DNA from 3 places in the Paenibacillus sp. FSL R7-0128 genome. Region 1 is predicted to be linked to each of the others. Evidence: riboswitches for the same ligand, from Rfam matches in the RefSeq annotation. Region 1 holds a riboswitch; each other region holds the start of a gene.
What was found. Region 1 has a riboswitch for cyclic di-AMP ahead of NST26_RS33825 (C40 family peptidase). Riboswitches for the same ligand answer to the same signal wherever they lie in the genome.
Positions count from the first base shown of each region.

Region 2: linked by a shared signal. The riboswitch ahead of NST26_RS16415 (hypothetical protein) and the one ahead of NST26_RS33825 (C40 family peptidase) in region 1 are both predicted to bind cyclic di-AMP.
Region 3: linked by a shared signal. The riboswitch ahead of NST26_RS11295 (alpha/beta fold hydrolase) and the one ahead of NST26_RS33825 (C40 family peptidase) in region 1 are both predicted to bind cyclic di-AMP.

Region 1 covers NZ_JBBOCD010000002.1:17,937-28,088, reverse strand. Annotated here, with positions in the region: gene NST26_RS33825 (C40 family peptidase) at 363-791, opposite strand; cyclic di-AMP (ydaO/yuaA leader) riboswitch at 849-987, opposite strand; gene NST26_RS33820 (hypothetical protein) at 1,199-2,032, opposite strand; gene NST26_RS33815 (M1 family aminopeptidase) at 2,042-4,057, opposite strand; gene NST26_RS33810 (YwhD family protein) at 4,162-4,668, shown strand; gene NST26_RS33805 (AbrB/MazE/SpoVT family DNA-binding domain-containing protein) at 4,763-5,245, opposite strand; gene NST26_RS33800 (DNA-3-methyladenine glycosylase) at 5,514-6,191, opposite strand; gene NST26_RS33795 (transglycosylase domain-containing protein) at 6,290-8,362, opposite strand; gene NST26_RS33790 (carbon-nitrogen hydrolase family protein) at 8,624-9,481, shown strand; gene NST26_RS33785 (GNAT family N-acetyltransferase) at 9,497-10,152, shown strand, end outside.
Region 2 covers NZ_JBBOCD010000001.1:3,982,923-3,993,074, forward strand. Annotated here, with positions in the region: gene NST26_RS16400 (FAD-dependent oxidoreductase) at 1-1,097, shown strand, start outside; gene NST26_RS16405 (suppressor of fused domain protein) at 1,226-1,969, opposite strand; partial or broken gene NST26_RS16410 (3'-5' exonuclease) at 2,153-2,287, shown strand; gene NST26_RS16415 (hypothetical protein) at 2,307-2,774, opposite strand; cyclic di-AMP (ydaO/yuaA leader) riboswitch at 2,980-3,143, opposite strand; gene arsC (arsenate reductase (thioredoxin)) at 3,781-4,200, shown strand; gene NST26_RS16425 (sigma-70 family RNA polymerase sigma factor) at 4,668-6,644, shown strand; gene NST26_RS16430 (sugar-binding protein) at 6,951-10,152, shown strand, end outside.
Region 3 covers NZ_JBBOCD010000001.1:2,747,548-2,757,699, reverse strand. Annotated here, with positions in the region: gene NST26_RS11300 (TrkH family potassium uptake protein) at 1-21, opposite strand, end outside; gene NST26_RS11295 (alpha/beta fold hydrolase) at 48-863, opposite strand; cyclic di-AMP (ydaO/yuaA leader) riboswitch at 871-1,004, opposite strand; gene mnhG (monovalent cation/H(+) antiporter subunit G) at 1,003-1,362, opposite strand; gene NST26_RS11285 (Na(+)/H(+) antiporter subunit F1) at 1,352-1,645, opposite strand; gene NST26_RS11280 (Na+/H+ antiporter subunit E) at 1,645-2,127, opposite strand; gene NST26_RS11275 (Na+/H+ antiporter subunit D) at 2,133-3,608, opposite strand; gene NST26_RS11270 (Na(+)/H(+) antiporter subunit C) at 3,605-3,937, opposite strand; gene NST26_RS11265 (Na+/H+ antiporter subunit A) at 3,925-6,777, opposite strand; gene NST26_RS11260 (universal stress protein) at 6,823-7,461, opposite strand; gene NST26_RS34025 (CBO0543 family protein) at 7,806-8,249, shown strand; gene NST26_RS11255 (hypothetical protein) at 8,779-9,219, opposite strand; gene NST26_RS11250 (rhamnogalacturonan endolyase family protein) at 9,251-9,961, shown strand.

The DNA of each region.
Region 1 (10,152 bases):
TGACAAAACCTTTGTTAAAATCGATTCAATAATTACAAAAATGTTACTAAAAACTCACTGCGATAATTGTAACAAAGACTTCGGCGCTTGGCAATCACTTATAACATATTAATGCATCTTTTTTGCTGTTTTTTAGAGTTATAGCCCTTTCCAAAGACTCATATCTATGCGCAGGGGTTAATTTATATGATTATTTCTTTGTTTTTGCAAAAAAATGCTGTTTCAAGGCTGCGAATTCGGTGTAAAAGGTAGAATAAGGAAAAGGAAAAACCCGGAAATGATTACGGCAATAATCATCCCGAGCTCGTATAAGTTACATTTAGTTGTTAGAGGCTGAAATATTCGGGGTATGCTTCAAGGGGTCAATCGTAAGCGACAGCTTGGTAGGCTGTTGTGCTCATTACTCGTTTGGCGCCAACGTAGCGGTTGGCCCAGTAGGACTGGCTCATCGAACTGATGGTTACACCACGTGAACTTGAGGACTGTGCGAACTTCCCGTTTCCAACATAAATACCGACATGGGACACTCCGTTACCCAGGGTATTGAAGAACACGAGATCACCGGAACGCAGATTGCTCTTGGATACACTTGTTCCAACTTTGAACTGTGCTTTGGAGGTACGGGGCAAGGTAAGCCCGACATTCTTGAACACATACTTGGTAAATCCGGAACAGTCGAAGCCGCTGGTGGTTGTGCCCCCGGTTTTATACGACGTTCCAATGGTTTTTGAAATCACAGTATCCATTTTGGAATCTGCGAAGGCACTGCCCGCTCCGAGTGTGAATACCATCACAAGACCCAGCGCTGCTGCGGTGCATTTTTTCTTGAAATTCTGACTAATCAAAAGATGTACTCCTTCCAGGGCCTGCGAGGTTAGCTTAAGGATTCGGTAGAAGGTTCCCCTATGACCCCTCTAAAGCGAGATCAATTCACCCAAAATATGGTTCCCCCACTTCCCGGTGCAGGGAATTCGGCGTTTTATGCACCAGAACAGTGACTTATCGGTATTGCTTAAATTGCAAGAGTTACGGAATATTTTGCTTGAAAGATTACAACTTTGTTACTACTGGTACAGCCATCATTGTATCAGAGGATTTCCCCTTTTGCAAATGCTTTTGTCCTCCGTTCAAGCAAAAAAGAGTCCTGCTCCCTGATAAGGGGCTGTGACTCTCTTTAGTATGCCGCTTCAGCAGCTTATTATTGTGGAAATGATTTACTGGACCAAAGGTGGTACTGGGCAGCGATTCCCCACATATCGAACAGCGTGGAGGGCAGCGGAGCTGCCTGGCGGAGCATAAGGGCCGGCAATCCGGGATAGAACAGAGCAGAGGCGCTGCAGAGCAGAATTACGGCCAGGCTTCCCGCCCCCAGAACGATGGATATACCGATCGAAGGCAGCAGCATCTTCAGGCAGATCAGCAGTGAGGAGAACATGCCGGTACCGGCGGTATAGCCGAATTGCATATAGAGCAGAAGCTTGCGGACAAGGAAGAGATAGAGCAGCCAGCCCAGCACATAAGGCACCAGCTTCAGCAGAAGCTGGACATCGAGAACACCGCTGAGCAGATGACGGTACATACGCGGAAGCAGCCAATAGAGCGGCAGGAGGGTTAGCGCCCATTCGATGAGGCTGAACACCAGCACCGGCAGCCCATATTTTCTCATTCCGGGAAAAAAGAACAGTCCCCGCGCTCCGTCGCGCTCCTGGTGAAGCTCGTGCAGCAGCCCTGCACGGATAAAGGGAGTCACCAGCAGCCTTAGCACTGTCAGCGCAAGCAGCATCCACAGCCAGTGCTGGACGGCGGGGTCGGTGTGCAGCGCGGTCTGCCCCTCGATATAATACAGCAGCCTGCCTATTCCGCTGCCGCCGGCATTCGCATCCGGGTAGCGGAGCAGGACGGGGACAACCGCGCTTTTAATGAATTTGTACAGGAAATATCCCCAGAACAGCCGGTAGATAAATAGCAGAATCAATATATAGAATTGCTCTTTCATGCTGATCCAACCGCGGGCAATTGAACTTTTCACCATTCCTTCACCTCACCAGACAAGAGTTCCGAGCAGGGTTTCAAGCAGAGTTGATGCACTAAGCGTCCAGCGGGAGAGTGTACGAGGCTCAAGCTCCGCCATTCTGAAATTATTAAGATGCCTGCTCTCCAGCAGAATGGAATGCCCCGGATCGATCTCTGCGGAGACCAGCGGCGCTTTATACGCTAACTCAAAGGAAGTAGCCTTACCCTCGCCATTCCAGTATTGCTGCACTGTGTACCCGTCTGCGAAGGTGAATTTCACGGGAACATCGGGGTACAGGCTGCCCTTATTGCTTACATCAACCACAGCGCTGTAGCGGCTCCCCCCGCCGTCACTGTTGTCCTGTCTGACGGTGAGCCTGATATCGTCGACTGCGAAGTCGGGTGCACCCCCGCTATAGACATACCGCTCAAAATAAGTCTGCCAGGATTGCTTGGTCACTTTCTCCACAACCTTCTGGAAGTCGGCGGTGGACGGATGCTGGAAGCGGTATTTGCGGGCATAGGCGGCGAGGATGGCATCCATATTCTTGGTCCCGGCGATGCGTTCGATATCCTTCAGCACCAGCTTGCCCCGGATGTATACATTGCGAGTGTAGGCGTCATCACCGGTGTATTTCCAGGTCTCCAGCTTAAGCGGCTGTGAAGAGGAGACCAGGCTGGACTGCAGCGGGAGGCTTGAGACCACACCGTATTCCTGTTCCATCAGCCGGTCTTCGGCATAAGAGGTGAAGCTCTCATCCAGCCAGGCTTCTTCGAATTCATTGCTAGCCACCAGGCCGTAGAAATATTGGTGCCCGATCTCGTGGATGATCGTGCGCTCCAGGGAGGTGCCCGGTGAAGTGTCCGTGGCGCCGAATGCGGTAATCAGGGTCGGATACTCCATTCCTCCGGCCCCGTTGCCGGACTCCGGCGGGACAACAATCGATAAGGTGGAGTAGGGATAAGGGCCGTACCACTTGCTGAATGCCATCAGTGCAGCCTCAGCCGCCTGGAAGTAACGCTCCTGGAGATGCTTATGCAGCGGGTCCAGATAGAGCTTAATCTTCACCCCGGGCACCTGCGGCGCGGAGAAGGCCTTCTCGGCAACCACGAAATCAGGCGATGCCGCCCAGGCGAAGTCGTGGACGTCATCTGCATAGAACTGATAGATCTTGCGCCCCTTCACCACCTTGGCGTCTCTCACCGGAAACCCGGTTGCGGCGACCTTATACTCGGGCGGGACAGAAATCGATACATTGTAAATTCCAAAATCACTGTAGAACTCGGAGTTGCCGTGGTATTGATGCAGGTTCCAGCCTTCTTCCTTGAGTCCTCTTCTGCCGGCAGGCTCATAGACGCTAAGCTTCGGAAACCACTGGCCGGCCATCACGAAGTCGTCAGCGGTTCCCATCCGGGCAAAAATTTTAGGCAGCTTGACCTCGAATTTAAGCCTTACTGTAACGCTCTCACCGCCGTTCACCGGCTGCGGCAGATGGACCTTGAGCAGTGTTCTGTCATTGACATTGCCGTCATCCGGCTGCACATATTGGGTGCGCTGCATCAGCGAAATGCCCTCGGAGGTCCGCAAATCTGTCAGGGTAATGCTCCCGTAACCCCCTGCAGGCATGGTGTCACCGCGAAGCGTGCCCCCGGACTCCTTCATGAAGGTAGTGCCGGCGGATGAGAATGCATTGGGATACAGATGAAAGTAGAGCTCCTGGACCGGCTTTGCGCCCGGATGGGTCCAGGTCAGCGTCTCGGAGGCGACCAGGGTCTCCGCACCCGGCAGGAGCTCCACATCCATGTGATATTCAACCACGCGCTGGCTTAAAGCCTCTGTCTCCGATGTGTAGATCGTATCTGAGAGATCGGACTGCACGGGCTGCTGCCGGGGGATAATGGCGGGGGACTTGGCCTCTTTTGGAACAGAGGCAGTCCATACGGCAGGGCTATGCCCTGACAGAAACCATATTCCGCCTCCAAGCAAGGTGAGGACAGCCAGGACTGCGAAGATGAGGGTATACCTTAATGAATGTGGCTTCATACTATGATTCCTCCCGTGACAAGCATCTACGGGATGTATATGTTTGCAATCGCCGCATTATTAGCTAAAATTAAATAATTAGTGAATGGAAAGGATGTGCACATGTGGATAACGTACAACCGGAGGGCAAAAAACAAATTGCCTTGAATATTGTGAACGCCAGAGCCAAGCATAAAGGCTTCGGTGCAGGCTCGATTGATCTGAACAATGTATCGCCTGTCATTATTGATCAGGGCATCGCCGTTATTGATATAGGTGCCATGCATGCCAAGAGCAAAGTGGAGAAGGGAATTAAATTCTCTATGAACCGTGAGGATGTTCCGGCGGGAAGACAGGTATGGGTCGTATGGGTCGCCGTTGACCGTACCCCGGAGGGACAGTTCTACGGCGGAATTACCGCCTGTGAGATGTGGATTGACACCGAAGCGCGGCGCGGCTGGAAGATTCTTGCGGATCATGTCAATAAGCTGGATGCGGCCTTGAAGCGCAAGCTTATTCTGGATGGACTTGGAAGTGCTGAGCGGGCAGCGCTGAAATCCCTGCTGATGGCCCATAATGAAGAGTGGTGGGCCGCTTCGCCTGAGGAGCTGAAAGCTGCGCTATCGGAATAGAATATCAGGTTATATGCTTCGCCCAAAAATTAAGGCTTGGCCCCAACGGGGCCAAGCCTTATCTGATGTCTAAACAGGGATGAATGGATAACGGTTACTGCGGATCTGTTCTGCCGGGAGTGTTCAGCTTGCGCTTGAGCTGGCTGACTCTGGCTTGGCTGATGCCGAGAACCTCGGCAAGCTCCTTCTGGTTGGCATAGGGATGATCTTCGATCGCTTTCATAAGACGCAGACTCATTTCTTCGGTCTTGCTTCTCCGTCCCCCGCGGGCTGGCTCGGGATGCTCTTCTGCTGAACTAGGGGAGGCATGGATGGGTTCTGATCCGCGGTCGGGGTCACTAAGCTCCTTCAGACAGGTGTTGCAAATGAACTGATCCTTATAGTAGGTCACATGATCAAGACTTCTGCAAAAGGTGCATTCTGTGGAGGTGTACTTTCGGAGGACGATGATATCCTCATCCAGTATAAAAAATTCGATAGGATCCCCAATGTCAATATTACGTGTCATGCGGATTTCTACGGGAACCACAATTCTTCCGAGACTGTCTAAGCTTCGGATCATGCCTGTATCTTTCATCCCATGTCCCTCATTTACATCTTTATATTTTTTGTAGATATATATGATTATAGCAGTAATTGTAAGTTTAGAGAACGGGGGAAGCGTATACAAATAGGGGGATTTATTGTCATTTTATAGGAGTGTTTATCATTTTTTGGCGCCTGAGGGTGCGGAGATCAAAATATAGAAGAAAAACCTCTCCGCCTGGAAAGTTCCAAGGGAGAGGCTGATTAGGGTTCTCTTATTAATACCCAATATACCACAGCCGAAACAGCAGTATAGGCCTTTAGACCAGCCTGTGGGGCTGTGCCTGCGGATCGCTGACCGAGACATAAGGATTGCCCTTCAGATAGAAGCGCCAGGGGCGCCCGGCATACTCTTCCGCATAAGGAATATTGATGCGCGGGGCCTCGACAATATCCAGGGACTCCGGGTCATCCCCCTGCTCGATGCTCAGCGGGCCTTCCGGCAGATCGAACCTGGTATTGTTAAGACTCTTGTCAATCCGCAGCGCCCGGCACAGCTTGCCCGGCCCGCCCGAGAGATCCGAGGGCTTCCTCACGGCAACTCCCCTGTATGCCTTCATAAGCTCGGCATCTCTCTCCGTAAGCGGTTCTACTGCCCGGATCAGAACGGCATGAGGCTCGTCCTGTGCAGCAGTTACGACATTCAGGCAATGGTACATGCCGTAGATCAGGTATACATACACTGCGCCTCCGGCGCTGAACATGACCTCTGTACGGGCGGTCCGGCGGCTGCCATACGCATGGCTGCCTTTATCCTCAGCGCCTCCATAGCTCTCTGTCTCCACAATACGGCAGCGGATGTCCCCGTCTTCTGTGCGGCGGACGAGATGCTGGCCAAGAAGGCGCGGTGCTGCTTCAACTGCCGGGAGCTTGTAGAGCTCAGGCTGGAGCAGCTGTGGCGCGTCCGGCTCAAGGCCGGCGGAGTGATTCGGCTTCATGAATGGATGACACACCTTCCTGCGGCGGAGTTAGGCGGGCGTACGCCTCTGCCAGTCTCCCCATCGTATCGCAGACAGCGGGGAGCGGCAATCCCCGGTTAGTTCATCCACCAGCGCTTGATATTATTCCATAGGGAATGCTCTTCCTTGACCGGATCGGCAGGGCCGGAAGGATCGGAGCTTCCGGAAGCACCGGGTTCACCGGAGCTATGCTGGTCACAATATGCGGTAGGCTCTGTGCCGCTGATGAAGGTCTCCAGCTTTTTCTCCGGACAGTCTGCTGTAGCCAGCATGCCGGACAGCGGATCGACATATACGCTGACCACGCCATCGGGAATGGGAAAAATCTTCGGCGGCACATTCTCCAGTGCTTTTTCCGTGAATCCGGCAAAGATCGGTGCTGCCCGCCTGCCGTCGGTGGTCGCAATATCGCGGCCCTTATCGTATCCGACCCAGACGGCGGTTGAGAGCTCAGGCGTGAAGCCTACCATCCATCCGTCGGTATCTGTAGTGCCGGTCTTGCCGGCAACCGGACGCTTGATCATCGAGGCCACCCGGTTCCCGGTGCCTCCGCTCTCGAAGACCCCCTCCATCAGCCGGGTTAACACGTAAGCCGCTGCCGGCTCAACCACGGGCTGACCCTCTGGCTGCGGAGCTTCATATAGAAGATGTCCGCCCGCATCCGTGATCTTCAGGACCGCAGTGACCGGCTGCTTCACTCCGCCATTCGCAATCACTGCGAAGGCTGCGGCCATCTCCAGCGGGCTGACAGGCGAGGTTCCAAGCGCCAGAGAAGGAACGCTCTGCAGCGGGCTGTTAATCCCCATGGCGGCCGCCATGGCGGCGACCTTATCTGCCCCGATCTTCATAATAGTATTCACTGCATAGATATTGTCGGACGCAGCAATGGCCTGCCGCATATTAATCTCTCCCAGATATTTATCCCCGAAATTCCGGGGCTGGTACGTCTTGCGGTTGTTATCATAATGGAACAGCGTCGGCTGGCTGTTGAAGACGGACAAGCCGGTCATTTCTTTGGTCGACAGCGCCGCCAAATACATAATCGGCTTAAAGGAAGAGCCGGGCTGGCGCGTCTTCGCCAGCGCATGGTTGAAGGAGCTGGTCCGGTAATTCGTGCCCCCGACCATAGCCTTCACATAGCCGGTGCGGGGATCAACAGAGACGAGGGCCGTCTCCAGCTCGCTGCTGTGGTCCATCCCTTGATCCACCGCCGCTTCCGCAGCCTGCTGCATATCCGGGTCAAGCGTTGTATAGACATTCAGCCCGCCCCGGTCCAGCTCGTCACTGCTGATATGCAGGCTGTCGATCACCTGACTGCGCACATAATCGCGGAAATAGGGTGCAGCCACCGTGGTATCCTTTTGACCCTGCGGGCTCAGCTTCAGCTGCTCCTTAGCGGCCTCCTGTGCCTGCGACTCCGTAATATCCCCCGTCTCGACCATGGCAGCCAGGATAATGCCTTGACGCTTCAAGGCGCTGTCCAGATGATTATAAGGAGAATAATAGGTGGGTCCCTTGGGCACTCCGGCCAGCAGGGCGCTCTCCGCCAGATCCAGATCTGCGGCAGCTTTGCCGAAATACATCCGGGCCGCAGCCTCGATTCCGTAAGCGCCGTGTCCGTAGTAGATTTCATTTAAATACATATTCAGAATTTCATCCTTAGAGTATTTCATTTCCAGCTGCAGAGTGTATAGCGCTTCCTTGGCCTTGCGGGTCCAGGTCTTCTCATGGGTCAGGTACAGATTGCGCGCGAGCTGCTGGGTTAAGGTGCTGGCCCCTTGCGTGCGTCTGCCCGCCTCCAGATTGGCGAGCACCGCTCTCCCCATGCCTTTCAGATCAAAGCCGATATGATTATAGAATTTCCGGTCCTCCACAGCCAGCGTGGCCTTGATGAGCAGCGGGGAGATCCGGTTAAGCTCAACAGGCTCGCGGCTGCGGCCGTCTGTAGTGAAGGTGGTCATCACATTGCCCCGTGCGTCAAGCAGTCTGGAGCGGACATCATCCCCGAGCGGGGGGAGCGGCTTCTGATATAGGTATCCAAGCAGAGCGCCGGCTGCCAGGAGGAAGAGCAGGGCGGAGACGGCCAGCAGCCGAAAGAGCAGGCGGAAGCGGCGTTTGCGGACTTTGGGTGTGGCAGAATCGCGCGTCATGGTATCAGGCTCCTTCGAATTCAAGCAGTGACACAGGCTGGCCCCGTGAGGGCTGCCGCGGCTTGTATTCCTCATTATGGGAAAGGATGAGAGGAGATATTCACCATTGGCAGAGAAAGCGGAACTTGCCCGACCCGGCGGGGAACTTGGGAGTGTCCTTTAAAAGGACGGCAAAGCCGTTTCTACTTGTGAACGGTTATGGTAAAATTTTAGATACTTATGAAAATGCATGTAACTATCATGCCCGGGAGGACTGCCGCCATGGCTTTTCGCGTATCTGCTGTACAATATCATCTGCACACCATCTCCTCCTTCGGGGAGTTTGCTGCCGAGTGTGAGCACTATATCAAGACGGCCGGCGAGTACGGCGCCGAATTTATTCTCTTCCCTGAATTTCTTACGACACAGCTGATGTCGATCGGAGGCGAGGACGGGGAGGCGCTGGGGATTGAGGATCTGCCGCAGTTCACGGATCGTTACCTGGAGATGTTCTCCGGGTACGCGAGGAAGTATGCGGTACACATTATTGGGGGGACCCATGTGCTGCGGCGCAGCGGCAAGCTGTATAATGTAGCCCATCTTTTTTACCCGGACGGAAGAATTGCCGAGCAGGCCAAGCTGCATATTACCCCTGCTGAGGTAGAGGGCTGGAATATGGGGGCGGGTGAGGAGCTTCAGGTATTCCAGACAGATCATGGGACCATTGCCATGCTGACCTGCTATGACATTGAATTCCCTGAGATTGTGCGCATGGCCCGGGCCAAGGGCGCAGATGTGATCTTCTGCCCGTCCTGCACGGATGACCGCCACGGCTTCCACCGGGTACGGTATACAAGCCACGCGCGGGCTATCGAGAATCAAGTCTACGTGGTGCTGACCGGGACCGTAGGCTCCTTACCTACCGTTGATCTGATGCGGGCCAACTTCGGCCAGGCGGCGATTATCACACCCAATGACATTCCGTTCCCTCCGCAGGGTCTGCTGGCCGAAGGAGAGATCAACAACGATATGATCATCACCGCCGATCTGGATCTGGAGCTGCTGTACCGCGTCCGGGAACACGGATCTGTAACGACGTGGCGTGACCGCCGCACCGATCTGTACACCGACTGGACGTAAGGGGGAGACAAACGGATGTATTATAAGAAGTTCTACGCTCTGGACGGCAAGACGCCGGTGCCTGCGGTGATCCGTTCCTATACGGAAGCTGACTTCACCGAGCTGATCACGATTCAGTCCGAGGCGTTCCCGCCGCCTTATCCTGCGGAGCTGTGGTGGAACCGGGAGCAGCTGCTGAATCACGTGACACTTTTTCCGGAAGGGGCCTTATGTGTAGAGGTGGCCGGGGAGCTGGCCGGATCGGTTACCGGATTCCTGATGAATTTTGACCCGGAGGCGCAGGCGCATCATCATACGTGGTCAGAGGTTACGGCAGACGGTTATCTCACTACGCATCAGCCGGGCGGGAACACGCTGTATATCGCGGATTTGTGTGTCCGTCCCGGATACCGCAAGCTGGGTCTGGGCAAGGAGCTGGTCCAGTCGTTATACCATGTGGTCGTGGAACAGAAGCTGGAGCGGCTGCTGGGAGCGGGCCGGATGCCGGGCTATCACCGGGTGGCCGGGCAGATGACAGCGGAAGAGTATCTGGCCGGGGTTATCGCCGGAAGCTGGTCTGATCCGGTGATTACTTTTCTGCTGCGGTGCGGCCGGTCTCCCGTTCGTGTGGTCGCAGGTTATCTGGAGGACGAGGAATCAGGGAATTACGCAGCGCTGATGGAATGGCGGAA
Region 2 (10,152 bases), on a different contig from region 1:
TTCTGCTTGCTATGAAAAGCAAGATGGAGGAGACGTTTCAGGAAGCATGGAAGGATCGGCTGGATTGGGTGCCGATTGATGCGGAAATTTTAAAGCGCATATTGGATGAGAAGATGATGGAGGCTGGCGTTAAAGTGCTGTACCATACCTTCGTCAGTCAAGTTCTTCAACAGGACGGCATCATTGAAGCGGCGATCATTAATAACAAGACCGGAACCCAGGCGGTGAAGGGGAAGATATACATTGATGCAACCAGCGATGCGGATCTCACCTATCTTGCGGGCGGGCAGCTCGCCAAAGGTGGAGATGATGGAGAGCTGCAGCCGGGGACGATGTGCTTCGTCCTGAATAACCTGGACCGGAACAAATTTCTCTCAAGTGCTGAGACGCACGGCCACGATCTGAAACATGCGATCAACAAAGCGAAGCACGAAGGGCGATTGCGCGTCGCGAGAGATTGGGCCGGTATTTCCTGGCTAAACGATCATACGGCAGGCTTCAATTTCGGGCATGTATTCGGGATAGATGGTTCAAACACGGATGATCTGACTCGCGGTGCGATCGAAGGCCGCGCACTTGTTGAACACATTACCGGTTGGCTGCGGGAAGCGATTCCCGGATTCGAGAACGCTTTCCTGACGTTGACGGGCGAACAGATCGGCATTCGGGAAACCCGCCGGATCATCGGCGATTATATCGTCACCGCCGACGATTTTCTGGCGTGCCGTTCGTTCCCGGACGACATTGCCCGCAATGCCTACTTTATTGATATTCATATGGCAAAGCCTACGAGCGGCATGACGATGGTACGTCTTTCGCCGGGAGAGTCGCACGGCATTCCTTATCGTGCCTTACTTCCGGTTGGTATTCAGAACGTAATCGTAGCCGGCAGAGCGATATCAACCGATAGAGCGGCCCAAGGCTCCACCCGGGTCATGCCGAATTGCTTTGCCATGGGCGAAGCCTCCGGTACGGCCGCGGCGATTCTGGCCAAGACAGGTTCGCGGGAAACGCGCAGTATCGACATCACGGATCTGCAGCGCAGACTTGTCCGCCAAGGCGCATGGTTAGGAGAGCAGATCAATGAGCGGTACTAGGAAGGTCGAACTAAATTACAGTCAACAGTGAAAGAAAGCTAACTAGTATCAAAAGGCTGAGCCCAAAGTCATATCCTTGACTTAGGCTCAGCCTTTTCAAGCTGTTTCAAACTTGTTCATCCGGGCAGTTATTTACAAGCGTTGTGTCTATTCGGATTCAGAATGAGGAAATCCTCTGGAAGCTCGAACAGCTTGGCGACCAGTTCGTCCATGCCGGACTCCAGCTTGAACTCCATTTCCTCCCGGTACAGCGGAACCAGGAAATAAACCTGAACCTGATTGCCATCTTTCGTATGGACGGTGCTAACCTCTTCCGGCAGAGCATACAGGATCACACCGGACAGCTCCGTGTTATCCGCGTAAGGCTCGTAATCTTCCGTGTTGGGGATCGTATGTCCGTATCCAAGCCACGTCTGATACATATGCGGGAATCGGGCAAGCATCTTCATCAGCCGGATCGGCCAGTAGTTCTCCTCTGCTTCGAAATCCTCCTGCGTAAGCGGCCAGTCCGCCGGCAAAAACATCATCAGCTCCGCGCGTTCCAGATGCTTGTACTCTTTACGGATCTCCTGAGGGAGCGTCAGCGGCAGATCGCTCATCCCATTGGTGTACAGCACCCAGTAGGGCTCATCAGGTGTAGCTTCCATAATATTCACATCAATATGTACGATGTCTGAGATCAGTTCGTGGAACACGCCGGTTTCCCGGTTTGGAAAGACCCGATTGAAATGTTCGTTTAAATCTTCCATGTACAAAATATTGGCGGGAGGTGTAACCTGCTGCTCATCCGAAGCGTCATAACCATAAATGGTGGTACCATCTTCCGATTTGCCCATTTCCTTACCGCCAAACAGTTTTTTGAAAAAGTTCATGTCTTTGCGCTCCTCTGTGTGGGTTTATATTAAAGTGCGAAATGAAGTATTTGAAACCTCACTTGGAAGTATAACAAAAGACATAGCCCCGGAGCGATGGGTCTATCGATTCGAATTTCAAAAGGAGCAGATATGAACTATATCATTTTTGATCTGGAAGCCACCTGTTGGGAAAATGACCGCAAGCGGGGCGTAGGCATGGAGAGAGCCTTGTCTATGCTTGAATTGCCGCTTGAAGGTACTCACCATAGAGGTATCGATGATGCCAAGAACATTGCGAAAATCTTCGTTAAGATTTTTGATCAACTGGAGTTTTGATAATTTAAATTGATCATGTCTATAGCAGTGAATAATAGGATACCGATTCTGCAAATAAAATGGTTGGATTCAGATGACTCTTCACCGTATTAATTGAATGGATTCTTTGCTCTGTCCTTTGATGGCGATACCGCTCCGATCCGGCTCCTACCTTCATTCGGATTTGGTCATTTTGAATGAACATACTATCGAGTGCAGTCTTGATCATGTTAAGTTGATTGGGAGCCCATTCTTGTCCGTGCATCCGGACGTATTCTGTGGCTTCTTCTGCAGTACAATGACATATCTCTTTCAGAAAAGAGCCCCATTTGATTAAATCCACCGCATTGTCACCCGCACAAAGAATGCAATTCCCATAGCTGATCTGTCCTCCGAAGGTTAACTTCAACACCCCATACCAGCATCCGTAAGGCTCTGAAATATGCAGGAAGGAAGGGCGGCAGCTAAATGCGAACAACTCGATTCGTGACAGTCTGGCGTTAATCATGAATAATGCCTCCTAGGTTGTCTATAGATTTCATATAACGCTGCAGATTATGGGTCTGCTCAGCTGTGGCTACATAGGCTGTCAGTTCAGTTTCATTCTCACATACAGCAGCATGCTCAAGCCAAACGGAATATTTGGTTTTCTGTACGATGGATAAGTGTAATGGAAAGGTTTTGCGGGATCGCAGCAAAAAAGCATGGTTAATGCAGGCTCTCTCCAGTGCTTACGAGGTTAGCTGACGGATTCGGACGGTGAGAGTCGTCCTACCAGTGAAGAGTTCAATCTTCTTTGGATTCACCCCATTTCGGCTGGTCACAGCCATTTGGTTCCCCCGCTTCCCGCCTGACGGGAATTCAGCATTTGTTAAAAGGAATCTTACGCTGAGCATCACTGTTTGTAAAATGCTGAAAGTTCTCTAGGAGACTAAATAAGACTCTATAGGATATAAAAATGAAGAAAATCCCTTGTAATCTAGCATTCATCCCCGATTTTCTGAAGTTATCGCGTATTTATTAACTTTTTAATGCAACCTAAATGGGGCTAAATGAATCTTAATGCTTCTTTAATCATGATTATAAAAAAGAGAATCGGAGAGATTGAGACTGGTTGCAGAGAAACTAAGAGGTTTATTGTCTGCCTTTACAGGTGAACATGTGCGAGAGCCCGATTAATTATTTGCTTGTATGGAGTGCCGCCATTATGAATCCAATATTGGAATGGATTGAGAATAAATGTTCTGGTATAATCAACTGAGAACATCAGTTCTGTTATCAAATGCCATTTGCCGTAAGTTGCATGGCAAGAAACATCGGATTGGGATAAGATCCTCAAGAGTGCAAAATGGACGCCTATATAAAGCTTTATGGGAGCAAATGCTAGGGGCGTTGTGCTTACCGATACTTGGACATACTAACACTTTGAACTTGTAGGTTTACCTTTTATTCCGAGAAAAAATGAGTTTATATATAATATTGACCTTATTTAAAATCAAAGGAGAATGCGACTCATGGATAAGAAAACCATTTACTTTTTGTGTACAGGAAACTCCTGCCGGAGTCAGATGGCCGAAGGCTGGGCCAAGAAATATTTGAGCAATGAATGGAATGTGTATAGTGCAGGCATTGAGGCTCATGGGTTGAATCCGAAAGCCGTTCAAGCGATGAGTGAAGTAGGTATAGATATCTCAGGTCAAACATCAGATATTATTGATCCGCAGCTGCTGAACAGCTCTGATCTCGTCATTACTTTATGTGGAGATGCAGCAGATAAGTGTCCCATTACCCCGCCTCAGGTGAAACGTGAGCATTGGGGATTCGACGATCCGGCAAAAGCGCAAGGAACAGATGAAGAGAAGTGGGCAGTCTTCCAGCAGGTTCGTGATCAAGTGGGAGAGCGCATCAAACAATTTGCTGAAACGGGTGAATAGTCACGATAGTGGAGTAACTGCTGCTAATGAGACAGGAGAGAAACTATAATGGTAAATTATCATGAACTGATTGAAGGTAAAGTATAATAGATCTTTTTTGCTAAAACCCCAAATTAAACCCGACCTTTATTACTAGGTCGGTTTTTTGGGTGCGCCTGGCATGGATGATAACTTGGCGGTGAAACGAGCTTGCCACATAAAGCGAAGTTCAATACTGCCCGAATCCCAGCATGTATATGTGGTGGTCTAACAAAGGACTGTGTGTTCTCCAATATCCGTACCGGGCTGGAAGAACTGCTTCAGTTGATGAAGGAGCTTCAGCAGGAACACGCCAAGAGTGACTCCTCTTTGGCACCCATGCTTGCCGCATGCGGGTGGTCCCTTGATCGGTCAGTTCCAGAATAATGTTACATTAATTAAATCCAAACCCCCAAGTTAGCTGTCTATATAACAGGAGGTGAACGACAATGATCGATGCACAGCAACAAATCAACGCCGCACAAAACGGAGATCACGATGCCTTCGTTTCTCTTATAAAGGATCGGACGGATAAGCTGCACCGAGTGGCCCGCCATTATGTACGGGAGTCCAAAGATGCGGAGGATATCGTTCAGGATGCCCTGGTTAAGGCTTATGAGTCACTGCATACGCTGCAGCAAGCCGAAGCGTTTGAGAGCTGGCTTACCAGAATTGTGGTGAACCGGGCACTCAATCACTTGAAGAAATCCAAGCGTGTTCACCTGAGCGAAGACCCGCAAACGCAAGAGCCATTGGTCGTTAATGATATCGATCAAACCCTGGATCTGGAGCGTGCATTGGCCAGTCTGAATCCGAAGCTGCGTCAGCTCCTGTTCTTAAAATATAAGAAGGACCTGACCCAGCAGCAAATCGCCCATCTCCTGGACATGCCATTAGGTACTGTAAAAACACAATTACGGAAGGGGCTGGAGCATTTGCGCAACGAAATGGCTCAAGATTTTCCCGAACGAGACCTGGATACATTACGCCTGCAGTTAAGACAACAGGCAGAGCACCAGTTTGCCGTTTCACCGGATTATGATCTGATCGTCAATGATTATCAAGAGAACACCATGAGGGGAACAGGGAAGGGAGAAGCGGGATTCTTATGGGTTAAAACGGGGAGTGATGACGCCGTTTCTGCTACGCTCTCCAGGGACGGCAACTTGCTAGACTATGCCATTTCCTGGGCCTCATTGGACAACGGGACACGGCTATCTGAGGATGAGCTCAAACAGCAGGCAGAGCAATTCCTGGAAGATCATTATCCCGGCGCACTGCGTAATTTTCCGTATTGTGAGATGGAGTGGATGGAAGGGATGTTTGGGTACACACGACAGCAGAAGGCGATGGGGCTGCCGCTTCCTGAGACGGGATGCCTCATTATGGTTCACCCCAGCGGTCGCGTGGTCGGATTTAGGTACTACGGAACCGTTCCAGGGCCAGCACTCCCAACCATGATCACACCAGAAGAGGAACAGTTGGCGTGTATGAAGGAGAATTTTTTGCTACATGTGGAATATTGCGTATTGGACAAAGCCGTGTACACGGATGGTGACGATCAGGTCCATCTTGTTTACGCCCCCCGAAGTAGAGGACTAATCTATACTGCATCATCACAGGAGGAAGTTCCGACAGACTATAGGGCAGAAGCTGTCCCTTCTGACCCAAGAACTCTGGACGAGTGGCCAGGTGAGTTCCCGCCCGCACGAAGCCTAGAAGAGTGGATTGGCGTAGACAAGGAACAATTTCAGTTAGTACAAGACGACAATATTGGCTCGAACACCAAGTTGATGGTGTGGAAGCAACAGAATGAAGAGCGTCCAGCCAAGAATGACCGGTCTTGGAAGGCCTATTGGGCTGATCAGATGGAGGGAGCGGTTAAGGCGCGAGTAGACAGCCAAACCGGACAACTGATTGACTTTGTTTCGCATGTTAAGCCAGATCAACTAGCTCCATTAACCTGGGATCGAGACGCATGTATAGAAGTAGCTATGGACTATGTCCGAGGACTAGCAGCCGAAATGTTGCCGTATCTCAAGCTTCTAACTGAAGAGACCGACGACGAAGATCGTTTGGAAATCATTCGCTTTGGTGTATATGTTCAAGACGTATCTGTCAGGGATGAATGCTATCAACTAGCTGTTGACCGCTCTAATGGGAGGGTCAAAAGTTTGATGTCCCCCTCCATAAGGCCAGAACAGTTAAAGAAGCTGGAGACCGTGCCTTCATTTGATTCCCAGACAGCCATCCTCCGATGGACGGCACAGGCCAAGCTGCGTCTGCAATGGGAACGGATGCACAATGCTAGGGCGGAAGAGGCCCCGTACGAACTAGTGTATCGGATGATTGGTAGCGAGTACGAGCGGACGCCCGAAGTGCTTGATGCGCATACGGGGAAATTATACGAAAATACTTTTTACTGACGAACAAAAACATCTTTTGTCAGTGGACAAGAAAATAGCACTATTAGAACCCGCGCCCAGCGTGGGTTTTCTGTTTTAAGGGATCAAGTTCTTGTCCTTTTCTCAGGACAAGAACTATAACAACACTGTAGATTGATATTTGAATAAACTGTGAAATTCTGCATAGGGTGAAATAATAACAAATTTATGGAGGAGAAAATATGAAAGCGCTATTATATTCGCTGCGATGAAGTAAGCTGTTGAAGCCTTGGTGTTTACGATATGGGTAAGCCGTGGGTGCACGGATCGAAAAAAGGAGGATTTTCAATGATATCAAAACGATTTGGCAAAATGCTCGTGTTCCTATGTTGCTTGCTAATGGTGGCGTCACTAATGCCTGCCAGCTTTGCCGCCGCCACTGACAACAACGAATATACAGAAGCACTTAATAGCGACAGCAGTTCTACAGATCTTACAAGCTTGCAGACAAATGAAACGCCTACCGCCATTTTTGGCACTCCCGAACTCGGGGCAAACGACCCGCTGTGGGCCCTGACAATGGAGCATCTCATCAACAAAAGCGCTGTGCCCGGCGACCCCAGGCCCCATTCCACAGGTACAGCCAGGATCCTTTGGGACCAAGATTACCTGTATGCCCGTGTAGTCGTGGAGGACAGCAATCTATATCAGGGACCCGGCAATGATTATCAGTACGACGGCCTGGAGTTTTATGCCGGCGCTGGAACCCAAGGCGCGAATCAATGGCGTATCAGCGCGACGGGCGTGTTTTCAGGGCAAAACGCTCCGGGCAGAGCTGCGTGGACTGAGATCACGGACACAGGATATATCGTGGAGATGAGAATACCTAAAAGAACCTTGAACTTGCAGGCAGGCCCTTTTACCTTTGAAGTATATATCAATAACTCGTCGGAAAAGGGCGGTGACCGCTATGAAGTCGTTTCCTGTTTCGGAATTCCGGATGCGGCTTACAACAATGCTGCCTCTTATACAAACAGCCTGAATCTCATTGAAGCCAATGAAGCGGACGAGAGATTCTCAATCACCGCTACGGCGGAATCGGGCGGCCGAATAACTCCGAACGCACCCGGCAATGTTCTGAGAATAGCCAGCGGCTCAGACACAACCTTTACGGTTACCCCCGATTATGGCAAAACTGTAGACACCGTAAAGGTAGACGGAGAGGACGCAGCTCTATCCGATGACGGCACTTATACCTTCTCAAATGTTGTCGCTAACCATACCCTTCAAGTGACTTTCAAAAATGATTCGGCCGCGGAGTTGCTCCCCTTTATTGTATGGAATGACAACTTCGCCCGTGGCGAGTACACGACGGCTGTTATCATTGACTTAGGCGGAGGGAAGTCGGCGGAAAGCTCCAAGCTTAATCCGGACTTGTTTACCGTCTCGGCCAGGAACACGACCCTGAACGGCGACTCGGTAACCTTTGAAGGGACGCGCAAGATCACTAGGGTATACGCCAATGACGAACCGAAGGTACGCGGCTATCTGGGGACGGTAAGCCGTTCACCGGATTATCAGGAGGGACTGGAACGCGGCCGTTACATCGTAGTTGAGTTTGAGTTCTATTCAGAGAGCGGCGGCAATATAACACTGGATGGCAACATGAACTCAACAAAACAGGTTTACAGCGTCGTCCAAAACGGCGAGATCCCACTGACAGAAGGGGATCCGCTTAACTACGCGGTTTTTGAACAGGAAAAAGTTGTGAATCCGATCCTTGATCAATTTACAGCACCTACGGGCAATTCGGTCAATCGCGCGCTCTACCTTCACAAGGATGGAAACGGTGAAGTGTCGCGGGGCTTGCCGCTGTATGTCTATACCCACGGCAGGGGACGCGGCGGCACAAGCGCTGCGACTGACCCAAAAGCGGCGATGAAATCCGCGAACGGCTCGGTCGCTCTGATGAAGAAAATGGAAAAGTCCCCCGAGAAATACGCCAGCCATATCCTGAATATTTCCTATAATGGCACGAGTACTCCCTCCACAGCCAATGTTAAGAAGGTTATAGATGACCTGGTTGCCAGCGGTGCAGTAGACCCTAACCGTATTTACGCGGCGGGCTTCTCATGGGGCGGTCAGTATACGAACAGCTTAATTAACGCTTATCCCGGCTTCTTCGCGTCCGCCGCACCTATGTCTCCGGTAAGCGGCTCACCGAACGCGAACGCCAACTACGTTCACACCAACCTGGCCTATTGGATGTTTATCAATGAGTATAACGTTGGAGTATACCAGACTAACCTCGCTAACTTCATAAACACCAATATGCCAAAAATGATCAACGCGAAAGCTTCGCGCTTTGAGAGCAATGAGGCTCTTGTATGGCCTTACAATCAATTTGATCAGCCGAATCAGAAACCGAATCCGAACCATTCACCTGCCCTGAGTGATTCGGTGGCGCATGAAGTTGAAGCGGCTGTTCTTTACAATGACATAACGATGGGGACTTGGAGCATAGCGCCAACAGCGCAGTCCTCTAACTTGCCGGCTTGGAACAATGATTACACTGACGTCTTTGATTGGATGTTCGCGCAGACCACAGCAAACCATCGGCCTGTTGCCGGATACGGTTCACCTGTACTCAGCACAAACGACAAACTGTGGGAACAAGCTGCGGAGTTTGACATCAACAACAGTAGCGCACCCGACCAGAAGATAGGCCCCAAGGCCACCGGCAAAGCCAAAGTATTTTGGGACGAAGACTTTCTGTATGCACGCGTTGTGGTTACAGACCCGAATGTCTGCGTCGGTCACACGCCTGGCACTGAGTACATGACCGACAGCGTGGAATTTTATGTCGGTGACGGAAGAAGTGGCTCAAACCAGTGGCGTATTGGCGCAAGCGGTATTTTCTCCGGTCAAGCCGCTGCGGGCCGCGACGGTTCGGTTAAACGAACTGACACCGGGTATATCGCAGAAGTGAAGATACCTAGAAGAACCATTGAATTCACGAGCAATTCCCCGATTACGTTTGATGTGTACATCAATAACTCAACTGGTGCAGGGAATGACCGTTATGAGGTTGTATCCGGTTTAGGCCAACCCGACGCGGGTTATGGCAGTTCTGACAGTTTCAAGAATAGCTTGCTGCTGCTTGGGAGCTCCACGGTAACCAGACACCCCGTTAACGCCACGGCAGGATTAAACGGCACCATCTCGCCATCCGGCTTGATTCGGGTAGCTGACGGCGGAAGCCAATCCTTTACATTCACTCCGATCGGCGGTTATGTCGTGGATATTGTAACTGTAAATGGAGAGTCTGTAGAGATTGCAAACAATACCTATACCTTGAATAACGTGAACACCGATGACAAGGTAATCCATGTTACATTCAAACCCGATCCGGCCGCAACGTTACTTAACTTTATCGTATACAACGATAACTTTGCCACCGGAGAATTTACCACAGCCGTTATCATCGATCTGGGTGCGGGAAATGAAGCTGTGGGTGCCGACCTTAGTTCAAACCTGTTTACAGTCTCGG
Region 3 (10,152 bases), on a different contig from region 1:
TGAGATTTTGTTAAAGAACATATCATTGGCTCCCATTATAATTCAAGTTAGTTGCCAGCTGCCGCCCGCTGAAAACTATGCTGTTCCCTAAGATAATCCAGTAATATACGGTTGAAGAGCTGGGGCTGACACAGATGAGTCGGATACATCGCATCCTCAAGGATCGCCAGACGGGCAGACGGATACTTGCTGGCTGTTCTTTTCACCTGCTCCAGCGCCCATTCATTCTGATTCCCGGATACAACAAGAACAGGAATCTGCAGCCGTAATGCGAACCCGTAGCTGTCCGTTTGTCTAAGTGCCAGCCGCTGCTTAATTAATTCCGTTGTCCGTTCATGCACAAGCTCTTTCCTGAGAATATGATAAGCCGAGAGCCACTTATTGTAGGTGATGCGCAAGGAACGGACGAACATTTCGGCAGGAAGATAATGGGCCGCCCATGCGCAGACCTCAAAGATTCCTTTCATTTTACTGCCTCTCGCCGTGTAATCCTCCTGAAAATAACTGTCCACCAATACCATATTTATTATCCGTTCAGGGTACAGATAGGCGAATTTCTGGGCGAGCACAGCACCACTGGAACAAGCTACGATAACAGCCTTCTCTACAGATAAAGCGTCCAATAACAGCTTCAAATCTTCACATTGTGTGTCTACGATCCGGCTGATCTCCACATCCATTTTACCCGATTGCCCGTTCCCTCTCAAATCGAATACGATCACTTTGGCACGCTTGCTGAAATAATCCGCTTGCGGCTCAAACAGATGATGAGAGGTCGAATAATCATGAATAAAAACAATAGGCAGACCGCTGCCCGACATCTCATAATACAGCGACGTTCCATTCACTTCAATATGCGGCATATACAGTGCATCCTCTCATGAACGCTTGCGGGGTTAGCTGCCGGATTCGGGCCTGAAAGTAGCCCTACTCGTTTTTCCCGAGATTCACCCCATGTAACCTGGTTCCCCCGCTTCCTATAAGGAATTCAGCGATTAACTATTATTTTACAGACGTTTCCTTGCTTTCTTCCCCCAGCACCTTCAGGTCATCCTGAACGCTTCCCTTCCATAAGGGCACTCCGGAACGGTAGGCAGCCCGGCCATTTAAGTGACCTGCTACCGGTGAAGTGATGAATACAAATACAATCGCCAGCAGAAGCTTGACATTAACCGTTCCGTCTTTGAACCAAAAGTACAGGAAACCTCCTGTCAGCAAACACAATACCCCGAAGGTTGCACTTTTGGTAGCCGCATGTGAACGCAGATAGACATCGGGCAGCCGGACTAAGCCGAAGGCACTTAAGCCGCAGAAGACTGCACCCATTACCACAAGAATAGAGCTAATCAGTTCACCTGTCATTGGGGTTCCCTCCATCCTCTATAACGGCTCCCCGTTCAATATATCTGGCCAGTGCCGTAGTACCAATAAACGTCAGAATCCCGATAACCAGAATGACTTCTATAAAATCCTGGGTATCCAGCAGCATACTGAAGACGGTTATCATAGCGAGTACATGAATGCCGATCGTATCGAGTGCGGCAACCCTGTCGGAGCGGGTTGGCCCTTTCAGGAGACGGAACAGGCAGGCCAGCATCGCCAGAGCCAGAATGATCATGGCCACGGTTAGCATAACTGGGATCATTAACGGGTCACCTCCCTGATCGCTCGTTCGAAAGTGCCTCTAATCTGCGTGACCATCAGCTGTGCATCTTTAATATCAATAGCATGAATGTACAGCGTCTTGCCATCCTTGGACACATCAAGAGTCAGGGTTCCCGGTGTCAGACAAATCAGGCACGAGAGCAGTGTGACCTCCCAGGGTGTGGCCAAGGCAGTCTCATAAGCAAAGATACCGGGACGTATAGCCAGTTTTGGACGGATGATATGGCCAATGACCACGAAATTCGAGACCGTAAGTTCACGGGCAAAGATCAGCAGAAGCTTCAGTACAGCCCATATACGTATGAGATAGAAGGTCCGGGGCTGGGACCTGGATTTCCTAAATAACAGTAAAAGTCCGATGCCCAGCAGATAACCTACTAAGAAGCTTGAGCCAGAGCCATTGTTATTTATCGCCATCCACAGAAAGGCAATCAACAGATTAAACAGGAATTGTAAGGCCATATTCACTACTCCTTCATTATGGCTTCAATATATAGCGCAGGTGAAGCCAGAACCTCGCCAGCCTGCGATACATAAGTATACACATACTCCGCTCCGATCCCCATTGCAATCACAAGCAGCAGCAGGCCGGCAGCCACAGCCGAAGCAACCTTCAAGCTCACCTTAGGCTGCTCTTCCTTGGGTTCATTTCCCCAGAAGGCCAGCCTGAACACCTTCATCAGGGAGAACAGCACCAGAAAGCTTGATCCCAGACCAATGAGGGACAGCGTCAGCATCCCCTCGGACAACGCTCCACGGAGGATCATAATTTTGCCGGCAAAACCGCTAAGCGGCGGAATCCCCACCAGGGCGAGCGCCAGAATAAAAAACATCCAGCCGAGGAGCGGATACTTTCTGATCATCCCGCCCATACTGCCTAGCCGGTCAGTTCCGGCTGCGGATATAATCATCCCGCCCAGAATAAACATAAGTCCCTTGGCCAGCATATCGTGCAGCAGATAGAAGACTGCCCCATTCATTGAATCTGCAGTCCCTGCAGCAAGCCCAAAGGCTACAAATCCAACGCTGATAATGACGTTATAATTCAGAATCCGCGGGATATCCCTATAAGCCACTGCCCCCAGGCTGCCCAGGATCATGGTAGCAGCAGCCATCCAGGCGATCCAGTCATGAGTGAAGCCGGGATCGTTCACGAACAACAACGTGAAGGTGCGGATGATTGCATAGAGTCCTACTTTGGTCAGCAGGGCACCGAACAACGCTCTGACAGCCGCCGGAGGTGCACTGTAGGACCCTGGAAGCCAGAAGAACAGGAATAGTCCTGCCTTCAGGGAGAATACAATCAAGAACAAAACAGCAATCACATTAAGCACGCCGCCTTGTCCCGCTTCAGCGATACGCTGGGACAGGTGCGCCATGTTGAGCGTTCCTACCGCTGCATAGAGATAAGCTACCGCAGCTACGAACAGTGTCGAGGATACGATATTAATAAGCAGGTATTTCGACGTTTCTCTTAGCTGAAGCTTGGTCCCACCGAGTGAGATGAGCGCATAAGAAGAAATCAGCATGACCTCAAAAAAGACAAACAGGTTGAAAATATCCCCCGTAAGAAACGAGCCGTATACCCCGACCAGCAAAAACTGAAAGAACGTATAGTAATAGAACCGCTCCCGCTGCTCTCCAATACTGCTGAAGGAGTAGCACAGAATCGCAAAACTGACGATCGAAGCCATCGTTACCAGCAATACAGCAAACATATCACCTACAAATACAATGCCATACGGAGGAGCCCAGCCCCCCATCTGCAGGGTCAGTATGCCCTCGGAGTGGACACGTGTAACCAGCAGCACCGCAATCAGAATGTTAAGCAGACCGCTGAGCGCACTAATCACGCGCTGAAGCCGGATCTTCTCTTTGAGAAAAATCAGGATGACAGCCGTAGCCAGCGGAATGAGAATCGGGAGCACCAATAGATTACTCATTCGTTGTCCTCCTTAATGCTGTCCATTTCATCAGTACCCCGCGTCTGATAAGACCGGTATGCGAGTACGAAAAAGAAAGCTGTGACCCCAAAGCTGATGACAATGGAGGTTAGAATCAGCGCCTGCGGCAGCGGATCAACATAGGTATCCGCCTTGCCTAGTACAGGGGCTGCCCCCCTTTTGAGCCCGGCCATCGTGAGCAGCAGCAGATGGACTCCATGCGTCAGCAAGGAGGTTCCCAGCACAATGCGCAGCAGGCTTTTGGAGAGAATCAGGTAAACACCGATCATGAACAGAATTCCGACCGCTACCGCCATTACGAGTTCCATTTCTTCTCCCCTCCGATCGATAAAATGATGGTCATCGTCACGCCGACTACAGCCAGGAATACACCAAGGTCAAACAGGACGGCAGTCGCCAGCTCCGTATCGCCAAGTACTGGCAGATGGAAGTGGCCGAACGTGTGACTTAGAAAAGGAGCGTCAAACAGGAATGAACCTGACGCTGTCAGAATAGCCAGCATGAGCCCGGAAGCTGTAAGCAGCCGGTAATTCACAGGGAGCACCTTACGTACCTGATCCATTCCAAATGCGATTGCAATGAGCATAAGCGCAGCAGAAGCCATCAAAGCCCCGATAAAACCTCCCCCGGGATGATTATGCCCGGCAAAGAACAGATACAGGGAGAATATCAGAATGACAAGGACAATCCCCTTGGAGATCGTCTGTAGAATCACATCATTGCTGCGCAGCGGCAATAGTTCTGTCTTGGAGGGCTCCAGCGGCGGCAATTCCGTCTCCATTCTCAGATGAATCAGACCATAAATGGCCAGTGAGGCGATGCCAAGCACCATGATTTCAAACAAAGTATCAAACCCGCGGAAATCTACCAGGATGACGTTGACCACATTCTTGCCGCCAGCCCGGTTGTAGCTTTCCTTCAAGAAAAACTCGGAGATCGGTTCAAAAGGACTGGTACCCATAGCCGCCAGAGCAATCAACGTCATCGTGATACCAGCTCCAGCCGCAATAATCAGATTGGGCAGCTTAAAGCGCAGAGGCTCCTTCTGCTTCTTCAGCTTCGGTAAATACCGGAAACAAAGAAGGAACAGAATGACCGATACGGTCTCTATAATCATCTGTGTGAGTGCAAGATCCGGTGCCCGGAAAAGAACGAAGAGCAGCGTCACCATATACCCCACACCACCGGTGAAAAGAATCGCGTTGACACGTGACTTGGCAAATGGAACTGCAAAGGCAGCCAGCAGCATGGCTGCTACAACAGCCAATTCATAAAAAGACAATGAGGCATACTGATCCATACCAAAGCTAATGCCCTGCTGCCGTAGCAGAACTGTGAGTAAGGAAATGATGAAAAAGCTGAAAATATAGAGCAGGTAATGGCGACCCGAACCAGTCATATAAACATCGGTTAAGCGTCTTGAACCATTCTCGAGCAGTCTTAACGAGAAGTCATACATACGGCTCAGTGCATTGGTTCCGCCGGCTTCACGGTCTAGAACACGTAACCGGGTATAGATTCTAAACAACAGCGTACCTGCTGCTATAACACCGAGGGTCATGAAGATTTCTGGTGTCCATCCATGCCAGAAATGAATAGAAACCTCAAAGGCTTCTTCCGGTGCGAGCAGCCCCGTATGAATGGAAGACATTGCCGGTTCAATCAGCGTGGCAGAGACCAGATCAGGGAAGAAAGCGAACACTACTGCAAGTGAAATCAGAATCACGGGTGACAGTAAGAGACCCAGTGGAGCTTCATGCGGAACTTTATCCAGTTTGTCCTCCCTCAGCTTGCCGCGGAAGGTCTTGAAGACAAAGATCATGCTGTATACAAAGGTAAATACACTGGCAATCCAGGCAATCACCGGAAAGAGCTGTGTCCAGTATCCTGAACTCAGGATGTCAAACTCCCGGATATTGAGTACAGAAGTGAAGAACATTTCTTTACTAAGGAATCCGCTGAATGGCGGCAATCCAGCCATAGAGAATGTCCCGATCAATGCGATAGAGAAGGTGACCGGCATGAGAGACATAAGCCCTCCAAGCTTGCGCAGATCACGGGTACCCGTCTCATGGTCAATGATGCCCACAACCATAAACAGACTGCCTTTAAATACAGCATGGTTAATGAGATGAAAGAGCGCAGCTGTAGTAGCCATCGTATAGAAAACCGCATCCCCCGTACCGGTAAAGAAGGCTGCCGCCGACCCGAGTCCAAGCAAAGACATGATCAAGCCGAGTTGACTGATCGTGGAGTATGCAAGTAAGGCCTTGAGATCGGTTTGCCGGATGGCTTTGAACGACCCATAGATCAGAGTTACCAGTCCTGTGACAGAAACCAGCCAGAACCACTCGGATTGTCCGGCATACAGCGGGGTGAGCCGCGCTACCAGATAGATCCCCGCCTTAACCATGGTCGCCGAGTGAAGATACGCACTGACCGGAGTCGGCGCTTCCATGGCATCAGGCAGCCAGATATGGAACGGAAATTGGGCGGACTTCGTAAAGGCTCCCAGGAGAATAAGCAGTATGGACGGGATAAACATTCCACTTTCTGTTAAGGTCCCTGCCTGTGCAATAATCTCGCGGATACTATAGGTGCCGGTCATTACATATAGCAGATTGAATCCGGCAAGCATCGCCAGACCGCCGAACACCGTGATCAGCATGGACTTCATTGCTCCATAGGAGGATCTTTCCCGGCGGTGCCAGAAGGCAATAAGCAGGAACGAAGATATGCTCGTCAGTTCCCAGAACCCATACAGCACCATCAGATTATCTGACAGCACCACTCCTAACATGGCTCCCATAAACAGGAGCAGGTATATATAAAACTGGCGGATCCCCTCCATGAGCTTATCCAGATAATAAATCGAATAAAGCACAACCAGGGCACCCATTCCGGTAATCAGCAGGACAAAGAGCAAGCTGAGCCCATCCAGCACGAGCGAAATATTTACCCCAAAGGACGGCATCCAGGTGATACTGTTCACAATAGGCTCTCCTGCCCGGATGGCTGGAATTCTCGTCAGGAAATAAATAAAGAGAGCTGCGGGAAGGGGCAGAGCGATCCAGCCCAAGTGAAACCGTTTATTTTGCTTCAGCAGCAGCATTAGCGCAGCAAGCAAAAACGGAAGCAGGATAATCATATGCAGCAAGGCTTAAGCCCCCTTTCTAGTTTTGGTATAATCCTCTTAACGGGGCTTCACCCATTCGTTCTGTACAATTCTCAAATATTGCGCTTCACCGTTGCTGACGATTTTGAACAGGCCGGTATTGAAATCTGTATCAAGCTCACGAAAGAAAACCCCCTTCATGGCATCATTCCCATCCGGTTCATCCATAAGGATATGGCGGTCGCCCTCTTTGACCAGATAAGCAGAGAACCCTTGCTCATGGGACTGCTCGAGCAGCTCCGGATACCGCTGGACCGCAACGATATGAAGATCAATCGGACCCATCCGCTCCAGCAGCTCATTAATGAAGCTTCCCCGTGTAATCTCCTGCCACAGCGTTTGGCTTGACTGTCCGAGTACAATTTGTGTAATTTTGTTATCCTTTGCAGTCTCCACAATCACATCAACCGTTTTTTTGCCGTTACATTTGCGGATCACAAATTGTCCGCCAGCCTCCTTGGTCTGATTCTCCCAGCCAGACAAGTACTGCTGCTTCTCCCTGTTATATTCATTGTCCCCGGATGCATCTACAGTGAGTACCATCAGCGGGGCATTGAGCAATCTGGCCAATTGTCCTCCCCGCTGTATCAACCGCTGCCCGTGCGGCCCATAATGCACACACACCATGATGCTCTCATTGTTCATTTCCATTTCCATTTCAAACCCTCCACATCAGTAAATTTATTCCAGGTAAAAAACACAAAAAGAGCCCGCTTTTGGCAGGCTCCTCCGGTAACTCCGTATACAATTATTGCAATTATATAGTCACCCAAGGAGAAAGTAAAGGCAATTTGCGGTGAATAATCATGGAAGCCTCAGGGGAGCCTGTGTAAAAAGGAGGAATTCCCCATTAGCTACTGCTTCATTTTTATTTCTTCCCTTTGATTATCCCCGGTATAAATTCGCAATATGCACCCCCTAGCACGAATGGGTGCAGCACATAAGGAAATAACTATGAAAAGGGGATCTTTTCGGTTCAAGAATTTGATCGAGGGGGACTTATGATTATAAATATTTACTTTTATATTTTGATTGCATTCATATTACCTTGGATTATTAGCATCCATTATCTAAAAAGAAAACCTTCGCCTTTTATCACTTATGTACCCGTTGTATCTAGCATTGCGATGTTAATGAATATAATCGGTTTTCACTTCGATTTTTGGAAAATCGAACCTTACGATATCGCTTCCCTTCCGTTTGATTTTGGAATTTATCCTGTATTGAGCTGTTTTATGATAAATAGTATCGATTCAAAAAAGTATTCAACACTAACTTTTTTAGTCTTCTATAGCCTATTGACCACAATAATGGAGTACGGGGCTTTTTCAGTAGGGATAGTCGATTATGGAAACGGATGGAACATTGGTTGGAGTCTAGTTTCTTATTTGGTGGCTTATACAATAGTAATCATCTATAGAAAATTGATAAGCGCATTTGTTTAAATGATGTTCCGAGCTGATAACGAAAACTCATAAAAATAAAAACAGTCCCGATGAAAATAAAAGTCTCATCGGAACTGAACATTAATTACTCAGAACTTAAATAAGTTGTATAAATATACAGATTGTGATTTTTCATTTTAAATGAGAATTCACAGTTAAAAAACCCTTATATCACAAGGGGAACTGTTTCATTTCAGATGAGAAAAGTCAGTCCAACTAGCCGGGCCCTCTCTAATATTTCATTTTAAACGAGAAAACGCACTTTTATGGTTTATGCATCATTTATGAATATTATGCATCATTCTAAATACAAAACAACTTAGGTCGATTTGAGACTTATAATTAATCATCATTTTTGAAATTCGAGTGCAAATAAATTAAAATGTAACAGAATTTATTATAAAATTTTTTTCGACAGTTTGTATGAATATACATTTTTTAAAATATTGATTCATTGATAATTGTTAGTAATTTAAACTGCTTAATACCGGATAAAAAACTTCTTGAATGTCTGTAATAAACGCCGTAATTACGAAAAAAAAACTACGTCTGCCCAATTAACGAACAGATGCGTTTTTTCAAGTCGGCTTAAATAAAGATGGGGATCTCGGCGAAAGCGAAGGCGGTTTGTGCCTTCCTGCAGCCGGGATTCCCATCCCTTCCGTTCATGGAGGTAATCTTCATACTTCACACCACTGAGCCGGTTTAGCAGGTTCTTTTGCTTCAAGGCATCGTCTACCCAAACCACAAATTCGCCACCACGCCAATTATAGCGATTCCAACTCCTCAGACCCGTCATTCGACGGTGACGGGTCTTGGTCTGGCGGAAGAAGCGCTCGTGGTCATTATTTGTTCTGGGTAGGTAGGAGGTATCGTAATAAGCAAACAATCCTGCCCAAAATCCATGGCTGTAGCGCTCAAAATTTTCGACCATTTCACGGTCTTCTTTGCGAGTATTTGTGCGTTTCAATTCGGTACGGAGCCACCGCATCTGTAGGCGAATGCATTCTGCAGTTTGCGGTTTCGGCGCACTCAGAATATGGGCGGCATCGGCCTACTGGTCAAACATCAGAGAGGATGATTGTTATGAAAGGATTTGGGAGGAGATTTTTAATTTTTGGCGTTACCTTAATTTTAATGGTAACCTCAATGGACTACCCGGTGCCACCACCACTGAAGCAGCAAATGCTCCAAGAACAATGGAAAATTTGGGTAGAGGTGTAGTTGCTGTTCGCAACGGGAATAGTGTCTTTGTTAGTTGGCGTTTCCTGGCACTTGATTCTGCAAATATTGGGTTTAACGTTTACCGCATCACAACAGATAGTACAGCCTCTGCACCTTCTACGGCTACTGACGTTGGATACACTCCCATCAAACTTAACAGCACAGTTCTAACAGAAGGAACCAATTTTACAGATAAAACCGCTGATAAGACCAAGAATAATACATACTATGTAAAACCAGTTATCAGCGATCAAGAACAAGAAGCCAGTGCAGTATATACACTGACCGCTAACTCTGCTAATCAACCCGCATTCGTTATTCCACTACAAGGAAATAGTGAAGTCCGTGCCGTCTGGGTAGGAGACTTTGACGGTGATCATGAGTATGATTTCCTTCTTTCTAGAAACACCTCAACAACTCAACAACTAGAGGCAGGTTTGGAATCTTTACATATCTGGTTTCCCCACCCTCCTTCCATCTATAGGTAATATCCCTTATATTGTATTTTCTGTGATGAGTCTTAATTATGTAAGACTCCTTATTTCTAGTCAATTATACTTTTTTTCAAATCATTCCCTTTAAAAAACAAGAACTTTACATGCAAAAAAGTATAAACATAAACATTTAATTTATAAAAAACTAAATATGCCATGTACATGAGGAAATTTTGAAAGGGAGG